Regions from separate parts of the Brevibacillus composti genome, predicted to be linked through region 3. Evidence: riboswitches for the same ligand, from Rfam matches in the RefSeq annotation. Region 3 holds a riboswitch; each other region holds the start of a gene.
The links. Region 3 has a riboswitch for glycine ahead of glyA (serine hydroxymethyltransferase). Riboswitches for the same ligand answer to the same signal wherever they lie in the genome.

Region 1 (5,036 bases), 1.3 Mb from region 3:
ATGTCGTAATTGATCACGCGGTTGCAGAATTGCAGGTTGATCCCCTCGCCGCCCGCTTCCGTCGCGATCAGCACCTGGGCCCGGTTCTGGAACAGGTCGGTCATCCAGTCTTTTTTGCTGCGTTTGAATCCGCCGCGAAAAGGGACGGAGGTGATGCCGTGATCGTGCAGGTATTTCTGCAGGTAGTTCTGGGTCGCGCGATACTCGGTGAAGATAATGACCTTGTCGTCGATTTCCTTGATCAGCTCGACGGTTTTGGCCGCCTTGGAATGCGTCTCGATGCGCTTGATCATCTCTACCAGATCCATGATCACGGGGCGGACAGGAGAGTCCTCCGCGGCGCGCTGGTACATATTGTAGAGCGTGAGAAAAGCCGCTTCCCTGCTGGAGCAGACCTCCCGCTGCAGCGTGATCAGCGCGAGCGAGTTGTAACCGCCGGAGCCGGTCTGATACTGCTCCTTGACGAAGCGGGTGACACCCTCGTATAGAGCGGATTCTTCCGGCGAGAGCTCGATCGGGATCGACTGCACATGGCGGGCGGTGAAATGGACCCCGCCGTCGCTTCGCCGGTTGCGAATCATCACTTTTTCCAGTTCGCCCTTCAGCTGCTCGTTGTTTTTCGCCTGCCGCTTACCCTCCACATAGGTGGTGGCGAAATTGGAGGTATGTCCGAGATGGCCCGGCTTGAGCAGATTGATCAGATTGTACAGCTCGTCCATTTCATTCTGAATCGGCGTGGCCGTCAGGAGCAGACAGTATTTTTTGCGGATCTCCTTGACGAACTGGTAGTTGCGCGTTTTTTTGTTTTTCAGCTTGTGCGCCTCGTCGATAATCAGCATGTCGTAGTCGATATCCAGGACATGCCGTCTGTGCGGATCGCGTTTGGCCGTGTCGATGGAGGCGACGACGACATCGTACTGCCGCCACATGTATTCTTTTTTCTGGGCGACGGCCGGGATGCCGAATTTCTGATTCAATTCCTTGGTCCACTGGATAACCAGCGAGGCCGGCACCAGGATGAGAATTTTTTTGGCCAATCCGCGGATCATGTACTCTTTTAAGATCAATCCGGCTTCGATGGTTTTCCCCAGCCCGACCTCGTCGGCCAGGATGGCCCGGCCGCGCATCTCGTTTAAGACGCGCTCTGCGGTTTGCAGTTGGTGCGGATAGGGTTTGAGCGTGGGCAGATACTGCAGGCATTGCAGCTGGTCAAACTCGCGGATCGCCATCGCTTCCTCCGCTTCCAGCGTCAGCTGAAAAAGGTCCCATTTGTCCCAGGGACCGTCCTGTTTGAGCCGCTCCTGTAACAAATCCATCCAATCAGTCTCGAAGGAAACGGGAATGTTCGGCACAACATCACATCCAATTCATGTATTTCCCAATGTAATGGGTATACAAAATAAAAGAACGAACATTGCTTCTTTTTTATAAAAAATTTGTTAGTGATTTTGTAAGTTGAAAGGCAATTTGCATATTTTCAAGAGCCGACTCTCATGGTAGGATAGAGAGGAGTTCATTCCATTAGTATGGAATGGTAAGGAAAAGATTATGTATGACCCAGTATCCATCGCGAATGATAGTAGCAGGGAGAGACTGCCGAGCGGGGCAGCGCCGAAGGAGCAAGCCAGTCATGGTGAATCTCTCAGGCAAAAGTACCTCTACTGGACGCATCTCTGGAGAGAGCCCGGCTGCGGGCCACCAAAGGGGAAACTTGCTGGCGGAGCGACAGGCTCCCATGCAGCGAGGCAACTCTCAGGTACCAAGGACAGAGGAGGAGAAATGGGCGCCTTTCTTTTGGCGTTCCCATTTCTCTTGTTTTGTCCTTTTTTGTTGTATAAAAATCAGGAGGTGCCAGGTATGACGACATTGAAGCGCACGCCGCTGTTCCCGGTCTATGAAAAATACGGGGCGAAGACGATCGACTTCGGCGGCTGGGACTTGCCCGTGCAGTTTTCCGGAATCGGGCAGGAGCACGAGGCGGTGCGGACAAAGGCAGGATTGTTTGACGTATCCCACATGGGAGAAGTCGAGGTAAAGGGAGAGAAGGCTTTTCTCTACCTGCAGCAGATGACCACCAACGACCTGTCCAAACTGGAAGTGGGGCAAGCCCAGTACAGTGTCTTTTGCTACCCGGATGGCGGGACAGTGGACGATCTGCTCATCTACAAATACGCCGATGACCACTATCTGCTGGTGATCAACGCAGGCAATACAGACAAGGACTTTGCCTGGATGCAGGAGCACCTGATTGACGGCGTGCAGATCGAAAACATCTCCCCACAGACAGCGCAGCTGGCGATTCAGGGACCGCTCGCCGAATCGATCTTGCAAAAGCTGACCGATACCGATCTCTCCGCCATTGGCTTCTTCCGCTTTCAGCGCGATGTGCAGATTGACGGGATTTCCTGCCTCGTCTCCCGCACGGGCTATACAGGAGAAGACGGCTTTGAAATTTATCTCGATCACGACAAGGCGATCCAGCTGTGGGACAGACTGCTGGAGGTCGGCCAGGCGGACGGTCTGGTGCCGTGCGGACTGGGGGCTCGCGACACCCTCCGGTTTGAGGCGAAGCTGCCGCTCTACGGCCAAGAGCTGAGCCAGGATATTTCGCCAATCGAGGCGGGCATCGGCTTTGCGGTGAAGGTAGACAAAGACGTGCCGTTTATCGGCCAGGAGGCTTTGAAGGCGCAGAAGGAAAACGGCGCCCCGCGCAAGCTGGTCGGCATCGAAATGATCGACCGCGGCATTCCGCGCAGTCATTACCCGGTATTCATCGGGGACGAACAGATCGGGGAAGTCACCACCGGCACGCAGTCGCCCACGCTGAAGAAAAACGTGGGGCTGGCACTGATCAAAGCGGAGCATGCGGCGGTCGGCACAGAGCTGGACGTGGAAATCCGCGGCAAGAGACTCAAAGCGGTCATCGTGCCTACGCCGTTTTACAAGCGTCCCAAACAATAAATCGTTTTGACCAGATCCTATATACAAGGAGGACAACATTCGTGAAATACCGTTACCTGCCTCAAACCGACCAGGATAAACGCGAGATGTTGGACACCCTGGGCATCTCCCGGGTGGAAGAGTTGTTTGCTGATATTCCCGAAGAGGTTCGCTTCAAAGGCGCCCTGCAGATTCCAGAAGCGCTGTCCGAGCCGGAATTGGTCAAGTATTTTTCCGGCCTTGCGGGCAAAAACGCCAACTTCAGCACCCATGTCAACTTTTTGGGAGCCGGCGTCTACCAGCACCATATCCCCAGCGTCGTCAATCATATGCTGCTCCGCGGGGAGTTCTTTACCGCTTATACGCCGTATCAGCCGGAGATCAGCCAAGGCGAGCTGCAGGCGATTTTTGAGTTCCAGACCATGGTATGCGAAATGACCGGCATGGAAGTAGCCAACTCCTCCATGTACGACGGCGCTACCTCCCTGGCAGAAGCGGCGATGATGGCGGCCGGCCACACGGGCAAGAAAAAGGTGGTCGTCTCCCGCTCGGTGCATCCAGAAGCGCGAAATGTCCTCCAAACCTACGCGTACGGCCAAGGCGTGGAAGTGGTCGAAGTTGATATGGCCGGCAGCGTGACCGATACAGCCGCGCTGGATCAACTGGTCGACGAACAGACGGCAGCCGTTATCGTTCAATACCCGAACTTCCTCGGCCAAGTGGAAGACTTGACCGCGATCGAGCCCATTGTTCACGGAAAAGGAGCGCTTTTGGTTGTCTCGTCCAACCCGCTCTCGCTCGGCGTCCTGGAGGCACCTGGCAAGCTGGGTGCGGACATCGTGGTGGGTGACATGCAGCCATTCGGGATCTTCGCATCCTTCGGCGGACCGCACTGTGGATACTTTGCCACCACAGCCAAGCTGATGCGCAAAATGCCGGGCCGCATCGTCGGACAGACCAAGGACGAAGACGGCAAACGCGGCTTCGTTCTGACGCTGCAAGCACGCGAGCAGCACATCCGCCGCGAGAAGGCGACGTCCAACATCTGCTCCAACCAGGCTCTGCTGGCGCTTGCCGCCTCCATCGCCATGTCCTCCTACGGCAAACAAGGCGTGCAGGAGCTGGCTATGCTCAACCTGCAAAAAGCGCACTACGCCAAGCAAGCATTGGCGGCCAAAGGGTTTGAGATCGCAGGCAGCGCGCCTACCTTCAATGAGTTTGCCGTGAAATTGAACAAACCGGTAGCAGACGTAAACAAAGCCCTGCTGGCGAAAGGCATTATCGGCGGCTACGATCTGGGTCTGGACTATCCGGAATTTGCCGGCTACATGCTGCTGGCTGTAACCGAATTGAGAACCAAAGAAGAGATCGATACACTGGCGGAGGAATTGGAGGCGATCAACCGTGCATAACAACAAAGAAAAAGCACTGATCTTTGAACTTAGCAAGCCCGGTCGCGTAGGCTACAATCTTCCGGCGCTGGATGTGCCCGAAGTAAATATTGCGGAGCTGTTGCCAAAGCACCTGATTCGTGAGACACCTGCCGAACTGCCGGAAGTATCCGAGCTCCAGCTGGTGCGTCACTACACCGAGCTGTCCCGCAGAAACCACGGGATTGACAACGGTTTTTATCCGCTTGGCTCCTGCACGATGAAATACAACCCGAAAATCAACGAAGACGTCGCACGCTACGCGGGCTTCGCGCAGACGCACCCGTACCAGGCGGAAGAATCCGTCCAGGGCGCTCTGGAGCTGCTCTACAATCTACAGGAAGAACTGGCTGAAATCACCGGGATGGACGCCGTGACTCTGCAGCCGGCAGCAGGGGCTGCCGGCGAGTGGACCGGACTTCTGATGATTCGCAAATACCACGAGAGCCGCGGCGATCACGGCCGCACCAAGGTAATCGTGCCGAACTCCGCGCACGGAACCAACCCGGCCTCCGCAGCGGTAGCCGGACTGGACACGATCACGATTCCTTCCGACGAGCGCGGACTGGTCGACATCGAGGCGCTGCGCCAGGCGGTCGGACCGGATACCGCCGCTCTGATGCTGACCAACCCGAATACGCTGGGTCTGTTCGAAGAGGATATCGT
Region 2 (5,036 bases), 1.8 Mb from region 3:
CAGACCAAATCCAGCTTGAGCGTGGCCCCGACCGCTACCATGACGACCCAGACGAATCGGTAATAGCGGGCCGACCCTTTGCCAAAGAGGTATTCAAAGCATTTTTCGCCGTAGTAGGCCCAGCCAAGAATCGTCGAATAGGCAAACAAGATGATCGCCACGGCCAGGATATAGCTGCCGGCCTGACCGAAGACGCTCTGGAAGGCGTAGGTCGTCGCCTCCACGCCAGACATGCCGGTCGTCCAGGCGCCGGTGGTTACCAGGGCGAGACCGGTAATCGAGCAGACGATGATCGTATCGATAAATGTCCCGGTCATCGACACGAGCGCCTGTTTGGCCGGTTCATCGGTTTTGGCGGCGGCGGCAGCGATCGGCGCGCTTCCGAGACCCGCTTCATTGGAGAATACTCCGCGGGCCACCCCTTTTTGAATCGCCATCGCGACAGTCGCTCCCAAAAAGCCGCCCGCTGCCGAGGTGCCGGTGAATGCGCCGGAGATAATCTGCGCCAGGGCGTGCGGCACCTGATCGATATGGACAAAGACGATAATGATTCCGGCAACGATATAGAAGAGCGCCATGAAGGGCACCATCACGCCTGTGACCTGCCCGATTTTTTTCACGCCGCCGAGAATGACAAAAGCCGTAAACGCGGCCAGGATGAGACCGGTAGCCAGCGGAGGGATCGAAAAGTTCAACTGCACGGCTTCCGCGACAGAGTGGGATTGCACCATATTCCCGATCCCAAACGAAGCCATCGTGCCAAACAGGGCGAAGAGCACAGCCAGCCACTTTTGTTTCAGCCCTTTTTCCAGATAGTACATCGGCCCGCCCGCAAAGGTGCCGTCAGCCTGCCGAATCCGGTACTTCACCGCGAGGATCGCTTCCGCATATTTAGTCGCCATGCCAAACAAAGCGGTAATCCACATCCAGAACAAGGCGCCGGGTCCGCCGACGGCCACGGCTGTCGCCACCCCTGCGATATTCCCCATCCCGATCGTCGCCGCGAGAGCAGTCATCAACGCCTGAAAGTGATTGATATCCCCTGCCTCTGAATGTTCCTGCTTTTTGGAAAACGCGAGTCGCAGCGCGTACCACAGCTTGCGAAACTGCAGGCCGCGCAAGCGAATCGTCAGCATCACGCCGGTGCCGACGAGCAGGATTAACGTCGGCAATCCCCACACGAAGTCATTCACCACTTGCAACAAGTCCATCAGCGAATCCATTCCAGTTTCCCCCTCGATGATTCGGTATAAAAAGAAAAACATCTCATCGGCGATGAAATGTTCTCTGGGAGTGGGTCACGGGTCGCAGGGCCGCATGCTATGCGCAAAAATCACAAAGAGACGGATATTCCATTTGTTTGTGAAACAAATAGAACTCTCCTTGTGAATAGGCTGCGTCCACTCTGTCCTTTTACCTGAGAGATTATTCGCAGATGCGAATTTGCTCCTTCGGTGCCCGTTTCCTCTTCTTTCCTAAAAAGAGGGAGTCTCTCCAGAGGCTCGTCCCCATGCAGTTTTACTTGTTTCCAAGACCTGAGAGTTTCGGGTGGAATCCCTTGCCCCGTCGGTAGACTTTCGTCTTCTCCTGAATGGTTCATCCGAACAGTATCTGATTTATAAATCAATTATAGGGATAGTGAATGGCATGTCAATGTAAAATTCTTCTCTGGCGAAGCGGCCGCATTTCTTCTTGGTCTATTCGACATGGCCGTGCAATACGTTATATCAATGAGGAACATGTCGCCCGAAAGTGTCGTGCCAAAGTGAGACAACCTGTGCGGGACCCCGTTATAACGATACCTCGCCGGGCTTTTAGGGGGGATTTTATCCATGCTGCACATCGTCGCCTGCATCAAACAGGTGCCGGACACCAAAATCATCAAGATGAACCCGCGAACCAATACCATGGATCGTTCCAGCGCGCCGGCCATCCTCAATCCATACGATGCGCATGCTGTCGAGGAAGCCGTTCGTCTGAAGAAAAGGTACGGCGGCACCGTGTCCGTCCTGACCATGGGACCGCCGCCCGCTGTCAAAGCGATCCGCAAATGCATCGAGATCGGCGCGGACGAGGGCTATATGATTACGGACCGGGCCTTTGCCGGTGCCGATACGCTGGCCACCAGCTACGCGCTGACCAAGGCGCTGGAGAAGATCGCCAAGGAAAAGCCGATCGACCTCATCATCTGCGGCAAGATGACCATTGACGGCGATACGGGTCAGGTCGGACCGGGAATCGCCCGGAGGCTGGACATCCCTCCGCTGACCAGCGTGAAAAAAGTCGTGGAGGTAAACAAGGAGAGGGGATACACCGTCGTCCACCGCAAACTGGAGGACGGCTACGAAGTGATTCAGTCCACCCTGCCCTGCCTGTTCTCCGTGGAAAAGGAGATCAATGAGGTGCCCCATTCGCCGCTGCCCAACATGATCCGGGCCGCCAGCTTTCAGCCGGTGATCTGGTCGGTGAACGATCTGGAGGATGTCGACCGGACGCTGCTCGGGCTCAAAGGCTCACCGACGATCGTCGCCAAGGTATGGCCGCCGGAAAAACCCAAGGGCGGCGAGCTGCTGCAGGGCTCTCCCGCCGAACAGGTAAACCGTCTGATGGAGATTCTGCTTAAGAGACGTGAGCTATTCGCCGGGAAGGAGGCACAGAGATGAGTCTGGAGGAGTACAAAGGAGTATGGGTATTTTTGGAGCACCGGGACGGACAGATCGTGCCGGTCTCGCTGGAGCTGTTGGGAGCGGGCCGCCAGCTCGCGGACAAAAGAGGTGTACCGCTAGCCGGAATCCTGATTGGCGATCGCGTCCGCCCTCTCTGTGAGACTGCCTTTCAGTACGGGGCGGATCAGGTCTACCTGTACGACGATCCGATATTTGCCGACTACCGGACCGAATCGTACATGCGGGCCGTCATCGCTTGTGTGCAAAAGCACAAGCCGGAAACCATTCTCTACGGCGCCACCTCCACGGGCAAGGATCTGGCCAGCGCTGTCGCGACCGACCTGGAAACCGGCCTCACCGCCGATACGACCATGCTGGATGTCGAGCAGGAGACGGGCCTTTTGCAGGCGAGCCGGCCAGCCTTCGGGGGCAATATCATGGCGACGATTCTGTGTAAAAAGCACCGGCCGCAAATGGCCACCGTGCGGCCAAAAGTGATGAAAGCGCTGCCGCCCGACCCGGAGAGAAGAGGCGAAATCATCGCCGAATCCCTGCCGCTGCGGGAACAAGACATCCGCACCAAAGTGCTGAAAATCATTCGGGAGACCCAGTCCAAGGTCCGCTTGGACGAAGCGGACATCATCGTCGCAGGCGGCAAAGGGCTGGGCAGCAAGGAAGGCTTTCAGCTGATGCACCGCTTTGCGGAAGCGATCGGAGCCACGGTTGGCGCGAGCCGCGATGCGGTCGAGGCGGGCTGGATCGACCACGCGCACCAGGTAGGGCAGACCGGCGTGACCGTGACGCCGAAGATTTACTTTGCCATCGGCATCTCCGGGGCGATCCAGCATCTGGTCGGCATGCAGAATTCCGGGCTGATTATCGCGATTAACAAAGACCCGCAGGCACCTATTTTCCAATCCTGCCACTACGGCATCGTCGGCGACGCATTCGAGATCGTCCCCCTGCTGATCGAAGCCTTCCAGTCGGCTGTGGGCAAGGAGGTACAATATGGCGGAAACATTTGACGTAATCGTCGTGGGAGCGGGACCGGCCGGGACATCCTGCGCCTATACCCTGGCAAAAGCGGGCGTAAATGTCCTGCTCCTGGAGCGGGGTGAGTACCCGGGCTCCAAAAACGTGATGGGCGGCGTCCTCTACCGCAAGATGCTGGAGGATATCATCCCGGGCTTTTACAAGGAAGCGCCGGTCGAGCGGCACATCGTCGAACAGCGGTTCATGATGCTGGACGAACAGTCGGCTGTCACCTTCAGCTACAAGGGGCTGGAGTGGGCCGAGGAGCCCTACAACAACTTTACCGTCCTCCGGGCCAAATTCGACCAGTGGTTCGCCGACAAGGCGGTAGAAGCCGGAGCGCTCTTGGTGAATGAAACCGTCGTCACCGAATGCCTGGTGGAAAACGGAAAGGTCGTGGGCGTGCGAACGGATCGTCCTGACGGCGATTTGTTTGCCGATGTGGTGGTGCTGGCGGACGGGGTCAACTCACTTCTGGCCAAATCGCTCGGCTTCCACAAAGAGTTTCGCCCGGACGAGGTGGCGCTGGCGGTGATGGAGGTGCTGAAGCTGGACCGGAAAATCATCGAGGACCGCTTCAGTCTGGAGGGAGATCAGGGCTGTACGTTTGAAATTTTCGGAGATTCGACCAAAGGCATCCTCGGAACGGCTTGGCTCTACACCAACAAGGACAGCCTCAACATCGGAGTCGGGGCGATGCTGTCGGGGCTGATCAAAAACAAGATCCGTCCGCATCAGCTCCTCGACTACGTAAAGACTCACCCGATCATCCGTCCGTATATCCAGGGGACCGAGCAGCAGGAATACCTGGCGCATCTGATCCCGGAGGGCGGCTACCGCTCCATGCCAAAGGTAGTGGGCGACGGCGTGATCGTCGTCGGCGACGCGGCCCAGCTGGTCAATGCCATTCACCGCGAAGGCTCCAATATGGCGATGACCTCCGGGGTGCTGGCGGCGGAGGCGATCCTGGATGCCAGGGAAGCGGAAGACTTTTCCGCCGCCCAGCTGGACGCATACCGCCGCAAGCTGCTGGACGGCTTTGTCGGCCAGGATCTGAAGAAGTACAAGGATGCGACCCATCATTTCGAAAAATACCCGCATTACTTTGAAAAGTACATCCCGCTGATGAACAGAGCAGCCAGCCAGATGTTTACGGTGGATGGCAGCTCCAAGTGGGAGAAGCAGAAGAAAATATGGAACGAGCTCGGCTCAGCGAAAGAGAAGTGGAAAATGGCCCGCGATCTGATGCAGGCATGGAGAGTGATGAAGTGATGAAGGAGCTGCGCAAAGAACTGCCAAAAGGCCAGTCCATCGAGGAAAAGCAGTATCTGGTGCGCT
Region 3 (5,036 bases):
GAGATTCCGACCCGCACCCGCGTCTCACTCAGTTTTTCCACCCACTCATGCTCCCTGCTGTATGCCAAACCTTCTCGAACGTCACTCATCACGGTTCCTCCCACTATCCCATAATCCGCTTTTTCATCTCTTGTCCCGTCGGCGTGACGGCAAGTCCGCCCAGCGCCGTCTCTCTCAGTGCCCGGGGCATGGTGCTGCCGATCTCATACATCGTGGCGATCACTTCGTCACAGGGGATTCGGCTTTCAATCCCGGCCAGCGCCATGTCTGCCGCGGCAAAAGCGATCGACGTCCCGATTACATTGCGCTTGATGCACGGAACTTCGACCAGTCCCGCCACCGGATCGCAGACCAGGCCGAGCATCGATTTCAGCGCCATCGCCGCTGCCATGACCGCCTGTTTCGGGCTTCCTTGCTTGATTTCCACGATGGCCGCTGCCGCCATCGCCGTGGCCGAGCCTACTTCCGCCTGGCATCCCCCAGCCGCTCCGGAGATGAAGGAGCGGTTGGCGATTACGTACCCGATCGCACTGGCCGTAAACAGCCCCATGACGAGATGCTCGTACGTAAACCGGGCATTTTCATGCAGGGAAAACAGGCAACCTGGCAATATCCCCGCGGAACCCGCCGTGGGGGTCGCGACGATGACACCCATCCGGGCATTGGTTTCCGAGGTGGCAAAGGCGTAGCGCATTGCATCGGAGACGATCGCGCCAGTCAGCGGCTTTTCCTTTTCCCGATACCTCTCCATCAGATACGCGTCACCGCCAGAGATGCCGCTCGGAGCCGGCGTCGGATCGGCGCTGCCCAGATCCACGGCTTCCTTCATCTTGATCAGTCTTTCCTTCATCATCTGGATGATGGTTTCCTTGCTCCGTTTGGATTTGCTCGCTTCGACCTCAATCATGATCTCGGCGATGCTCTTTTTCTCACGCTCACACAGCTCGATCAGTTCCGTCATGGAACGGAAATCCATGCTTCTTCGCCCCTTTGCTCCGCCGTCTCGCGATGTTTCAATCCCTGTTTAATGAAGCCCGGATCGTAGGGCTGGTTCAGATAAATCTCTACGGCCTCGCCATTGAGCGAGACGATTTTGGAAATGCCGCCCCCCAGCGAGACGCCGCATACGCGATACACCTCTTGGCCAAGCTCCGCGATCACCTGCACCGTGTTGGGATGATCGTACAGCGGACAGCGCTCGGCAAAGGAAAACGAGATGTCCACACCTTGGGCTGAAGCCAACGAAAGGGCTTCGCGGATGCGCAGATCGTCCGTGTCCAATCCGATCAGTCCCCCGACGATGGCTTTGTCCGTCCCGTGCCCTTTGTAGGTCTCCGCAAAAGAATCATAGAGGATCACTTCCGCCCGTATCGGTGCCGCTCCCAAGAGTTCATGGACAAACTTTCCGATCGACACTACGCCGGCCGTGTGCGAACTGGAGGGACCGACCATGATCGGGCCGATGATGTCAAAGCAGCTGTTGTAGATCATAGGCGCCTCCTTCAGCGGACACGGGTCCCTTGTTGATGAAGCGGATACTGCTCGCACAGGCGGCTGATTTTCTCCCGTACCGCCAGGTCTCCCTTTCCTTTGAGAACGGCAGTGATCGCGCGTCCGATCGTCCGCATTTCCTCTTCTTTCATGCCTCGAGTCGTGGCCGCTGCCGTGCCAAGGCGGATTCCGCTGGTGACAAACGGGCTCTCCGGATCAAAGGGAATGGTATTTTTGTTCGTCGTGATCCCCGCCTCTTCCAGCAGATGCTCCGCTTCCTTGCCTGTCAGGCCAAAGACGCGCGTATCGAGGAGAACCAGGTGGTTGTCCGTACCGCCCGATACCAGTCTCGCGCCCTCTTCCTTCAATGTCTCCGCGAGGACTTTGGCATTTTGGACGACTTGCTGCGCATACGCGCGGAAATCCGGCTGAAGCGCTTCCTGAAAAGCCACCGCTTTGGCCGCGATGATGTGCATCAGCGGACCGCCCTGGATCCCGGGGAAAATGGCCTTGTTTACGCCCTTGGCGATTTCCTCGTCATTGGTCAGAATAATTCCGCCGCGGGGGCCGCGCAGCGTTTTATGGGTCGTGCTGGTTACGACATGCGCATGAGGCACGGGCGACGGATGCAAACCTGCAGCCACCAGGCCGGCGATATGGGCCATGTCCACCATCAGCTTGGCTCCCACCAGATCGGCGATTTCGCGGAACCGGGCGAAGTCGATCGTCCGCGAATACGCGCTTCCTCCGGCGATAATCAGCTTGGGACGTTCGCGGCGGGCTACTGCTTCTACTTCGTCGTAATCGATGAGATGATCATCTTCCCGCACCCCGTAGGCGACCACTTGAAACCACTTGCCCGAGAGGCTGACCGGACTGCCGTGGGTCAGATGCCCCCCATGCGAGAGATTCATCCCCATAAAGGTATCGCCCGGCTGCAGGAGAGAGAAGAAGACCGCGGTATTGGCCTGGGCGCCGGAGTGGGGCTGTACATTGGCATAGGCCGCGCCAAACAGCTTCGATACCCGCTCGATCGCCAGCCGCTCCACGACGTCCACATGTTCACAGCCGCCGTAGTACCGCTTGCCGGGGTAGCCTTCCGCATATTTGTTGGTCAAGACCGAGCCCATCGCTTCCAGGACGTCCTCGCTGACAAAGTTTTCGGAAGCGATCAACTCCAGGGTCCCCAGTTGGCGGCGATGCTCCGCTTCGATCGCTTCGTAGATTTCCCGATCATGCTCGCGCAAACTCATCCGATACTCCTCCTTGGTAGCCATCTTTCCCCCGATTCTCCCCATGCGAAAAACCTGCCCTGCACAGCGTCAAGCTGCGGAAGCCGCGGTTTTTTCATCTGTCAGGAAAACACAAAAAAGGACAGGGGAAAGATAGATCATGTGTAATCTACCTTTCCTCTGTCCTTTTTACCTGAGAGTTTAACTCCTGTTCGGAGTCTTCCCCTTGGGTGGCTGTTCGCTCTCTCCAGAGGTGCGTCCGATTGTGGTACTTTGTACCTGAGAGATTCTATCCCAAGGATTTTTGGGACTTGCTCCTTCGGTGCCGGCTCTTGCGTCACGGTCTCTCCCACAATCGTCATCCGCTGTATACAATTAATTCGAATCATACGCCAACGTTGTTATCATTGTCAATAATATTTCGAATAATCTTTCCCGGCGGAAAAATGGGTATTTGTCGGTATCACGGAACCGATCAGGCGCCCGTACGATAAGAGCATAGTCTTTTGACAGAGGGGGATGTGTCGGTTGAGCAATCTTTTCAATAGCGGCGGGTTTGCCGGGTTTGCCCTGATTCTGGTGCTGTTCATTCTGCTTAGTATCGTAGGCACCTCTGAAGACTGATCTGGCAGGTATCCTTTGCCCGATCCAACGAAAAAGCCCGGAGCCTGGCTCCGGGCCTTTTGCGATTTGGCGGCGGCATCTCCACGACTCGCCGGCACGCGCATCAGCGCAGGTGCTTGCGTATCAGCGCATCGATCCCGCTCGCCAGGTCGCTTGTGGGGCGGGTCAAGTCCGCCTCGGTCACGCGGAAGCGAGCATAGCGCTCGTCCAGATTAAATGCCTCCTGCAGCCCGCCGAAAAAGCCGCGGGAGCGTTTGTCCAGCTCCATGAGCACTTCCAGCTCTCCTTCTTTCAGGTAAAAGACCACTTCCAGCTCCTCCAGCCGGCTGCGGTACGCTCCCGTCGGGCGGAACTCGAATTCCTGCACAAACGGGTAGGTGCGCCCGAGCAGGCGGTTGTACTCGCAATCCACCTTGTACAGCTGAAAACCGAGCGATCTGATGGCATCGAGCACCTTTGCCATCAGGGGATGCGGATTCACCTCGATAAAGTCGGAATCGCCGGGGTCCACCGCATTTTTGATGTCGAGACCGGTCCGCAGGTACACGGGCTGCCGCCCCATCGTCAGCGGCGTCTCAAAGGGAAGCTGGAAGGAAAACGGAATCACCTTTTCTTCCTGCGGGTTCAGCACAAATGTTTCCGAGATGCGGTGCTTGGCGAGGATCATCTCCTCTTTTACCTTTTTATCGTTGCTCTCCCGCTCGTAATGCGTGACGACATACATATAGATCTCATCGATCGTCTGCGTAACATCGCCGCCCTTGATATGCACCTCTCCCGTCACCTGTTCCCCCGGAATGAGCGAGTCTTCCACCAAACGGGCGTCCACCTTGGCAGAACCAATTCCCACACTGGCCATCAGCTTTTTGAACATCGACATCCATCCTTCTCTCCTTATGATCGCATCGATTCCATCGCAAATTGCGCGGTCGAAAGATCAACTTCTGTACCAGTAATACGGGACAGTCTCGAGAAAAGTTTCACCTATTCTCTACGGCTCTTCCCGCTTGGCCTCCGCGGTTACGAACAAGTGGAGGGCCCTGCTGATCGCCACGGTCTTGACCCGCACTTCGACCATCGTCCCCTCGATAATGTACTCTCTCCTGCGCAGCATCTCGTGCAGCATTTCCTGGATTTCCGCCACCTGCTCCACCTTCTTTCCCTTCAGAGAGGCGAGGTCCTTTTCCAATTGCCGGGCCACCTCCAGCTGGATCGTCTCGTGCAAATTGGTCTCCAGCACCGTGACCCGGATCTCCTCGACCAGCACCTCTTGCTTTCGACGGGCCACTTTTTCCGATTGCTTCAAGCGCTGGTTCTCATCCATCAGCTTTTCATTCAACAGCTCCAGGCTTCGCCGGACCAGCATCATCTGCTCCATTTCCCTGCCGTAGGCAAACAGCGTTGCCGAGCCGCCCAGAATCGCGCCGATCATCACCAGGGCGACATACCTCTTCCACAGCTTGATCTTCATGAACGCACCTGGACCAGCCACTGAATCGAGATCGTACCCATATGGGCCCCGAGAAAAGCGACGACAATCATCACCAATTGTTTGAACACCGGTGAAAAATTGCCCGCCAGGATCTTTTCAATTTGCAAAAAGGAGTCAAACGTACCGCCCAGCGCCCCCACCAGTCCCCAGATTTTTAATTGATCCGCCAATTGGGCGATCGACCAGAGCGGCGGTTT

Region 1: another riboswitch for glycine. It lies ahead of gcvT (glycine cleavage system aminomethyltransferase GcvT); the one in region 3 lies ahead of glyA (serine hydroxymethyltransferase).
Region 2: another riboswitch for glycine. It lies ahead of JD108_RS15800 (alanine/glycine:cation symporter family protein); the one in region 3 lies ahead of glyA (serine hydroxymethyltransferase).

The regions. Positions count from the first base shown of each region.
Region 1 is NZ_CP066308.1:2,612,901-2,617,936, reverse strand. Features, by position in the region: gene JD108_RS13355 (DEAD/DEAH box helicase) at 1-1,352, opposite strand, end outside; glycine riboswitch at 1,574-1,668, shown strand; glycine riboswitch at 1,669-1,779, shown strand; gene gcvT (glycine cleavage system aminomethyltransferase GcvT) at 1,858-2,961, shown strand; gene gcvPA (aminomethyl-transferring glycine dehydrogenase subunit GcvPA) at 3,003-4,352, shown strand; gene gcvPB (aminomethyl-transferring glycine dehydrogenase subunit GcvPB) at 4,345-5,036, shown strand, end outside.
Region 2 is NZ_CP066308.1:3,110,440-3,115,475, reverse strand. Features, by position in the region: gene JD108_RS15800 (alanine/glycine:cation symporter family protein) at 1-1,223, opposite strand, end outside; glycine riboswitch at 1,396-1,508, opposite strand; gene JD108_RS15795 (electron transfer flavoprotein subunit beta/FixA family protein) at 1,833-2,663, shown strand; gene JD108_RS15790 (electron transfer flavoprotein subunit alpha/FixB family protein) at 2,660-3,691, shown strand; gene JD108_RS15785 (FAD-dependent oxidoreductase) at 3,675-4,970, shown strand; gene JD108_RS15780 (ferredoxin family protein) at 4,952-5,036, shown strand, end outside.
Region 3 is NZ_CP066308.1:1,310,167-1,315,202, reverse strand. Features, by position in the region: gene gcvH (glycine cleavage system protein GcvH) at 1-89, opposite strand, end outside; gene sdaAA (L-serine ammonia-lyase, iron-sulfur-dependent, subunit alpha) at 104-976, opposite strand; gene JD108_RS06705 (serine dehydratase beta chain) at 958-1,491, opposite strand; gene glyA (serine hydroxymethyltransferase) at 1,503-2,744, opposite strand; glycine riboswitch at 2,980-3,085, opposite strand; gene JD108_RS06695 (YjcZ family sporulation protein) at 3,252-3,347, shown strand; gene JD108_RS06690 (sporulation protein) at 3,451-4,227, opposite strand; gene JD108_RS06685 (sporulation membrane protein YtrI) at 4,339-4,818, opposite strand; gene JD108_RS06680 (YtrH family sporulation protein) at 4,815-5,036, opposite strand, start outside.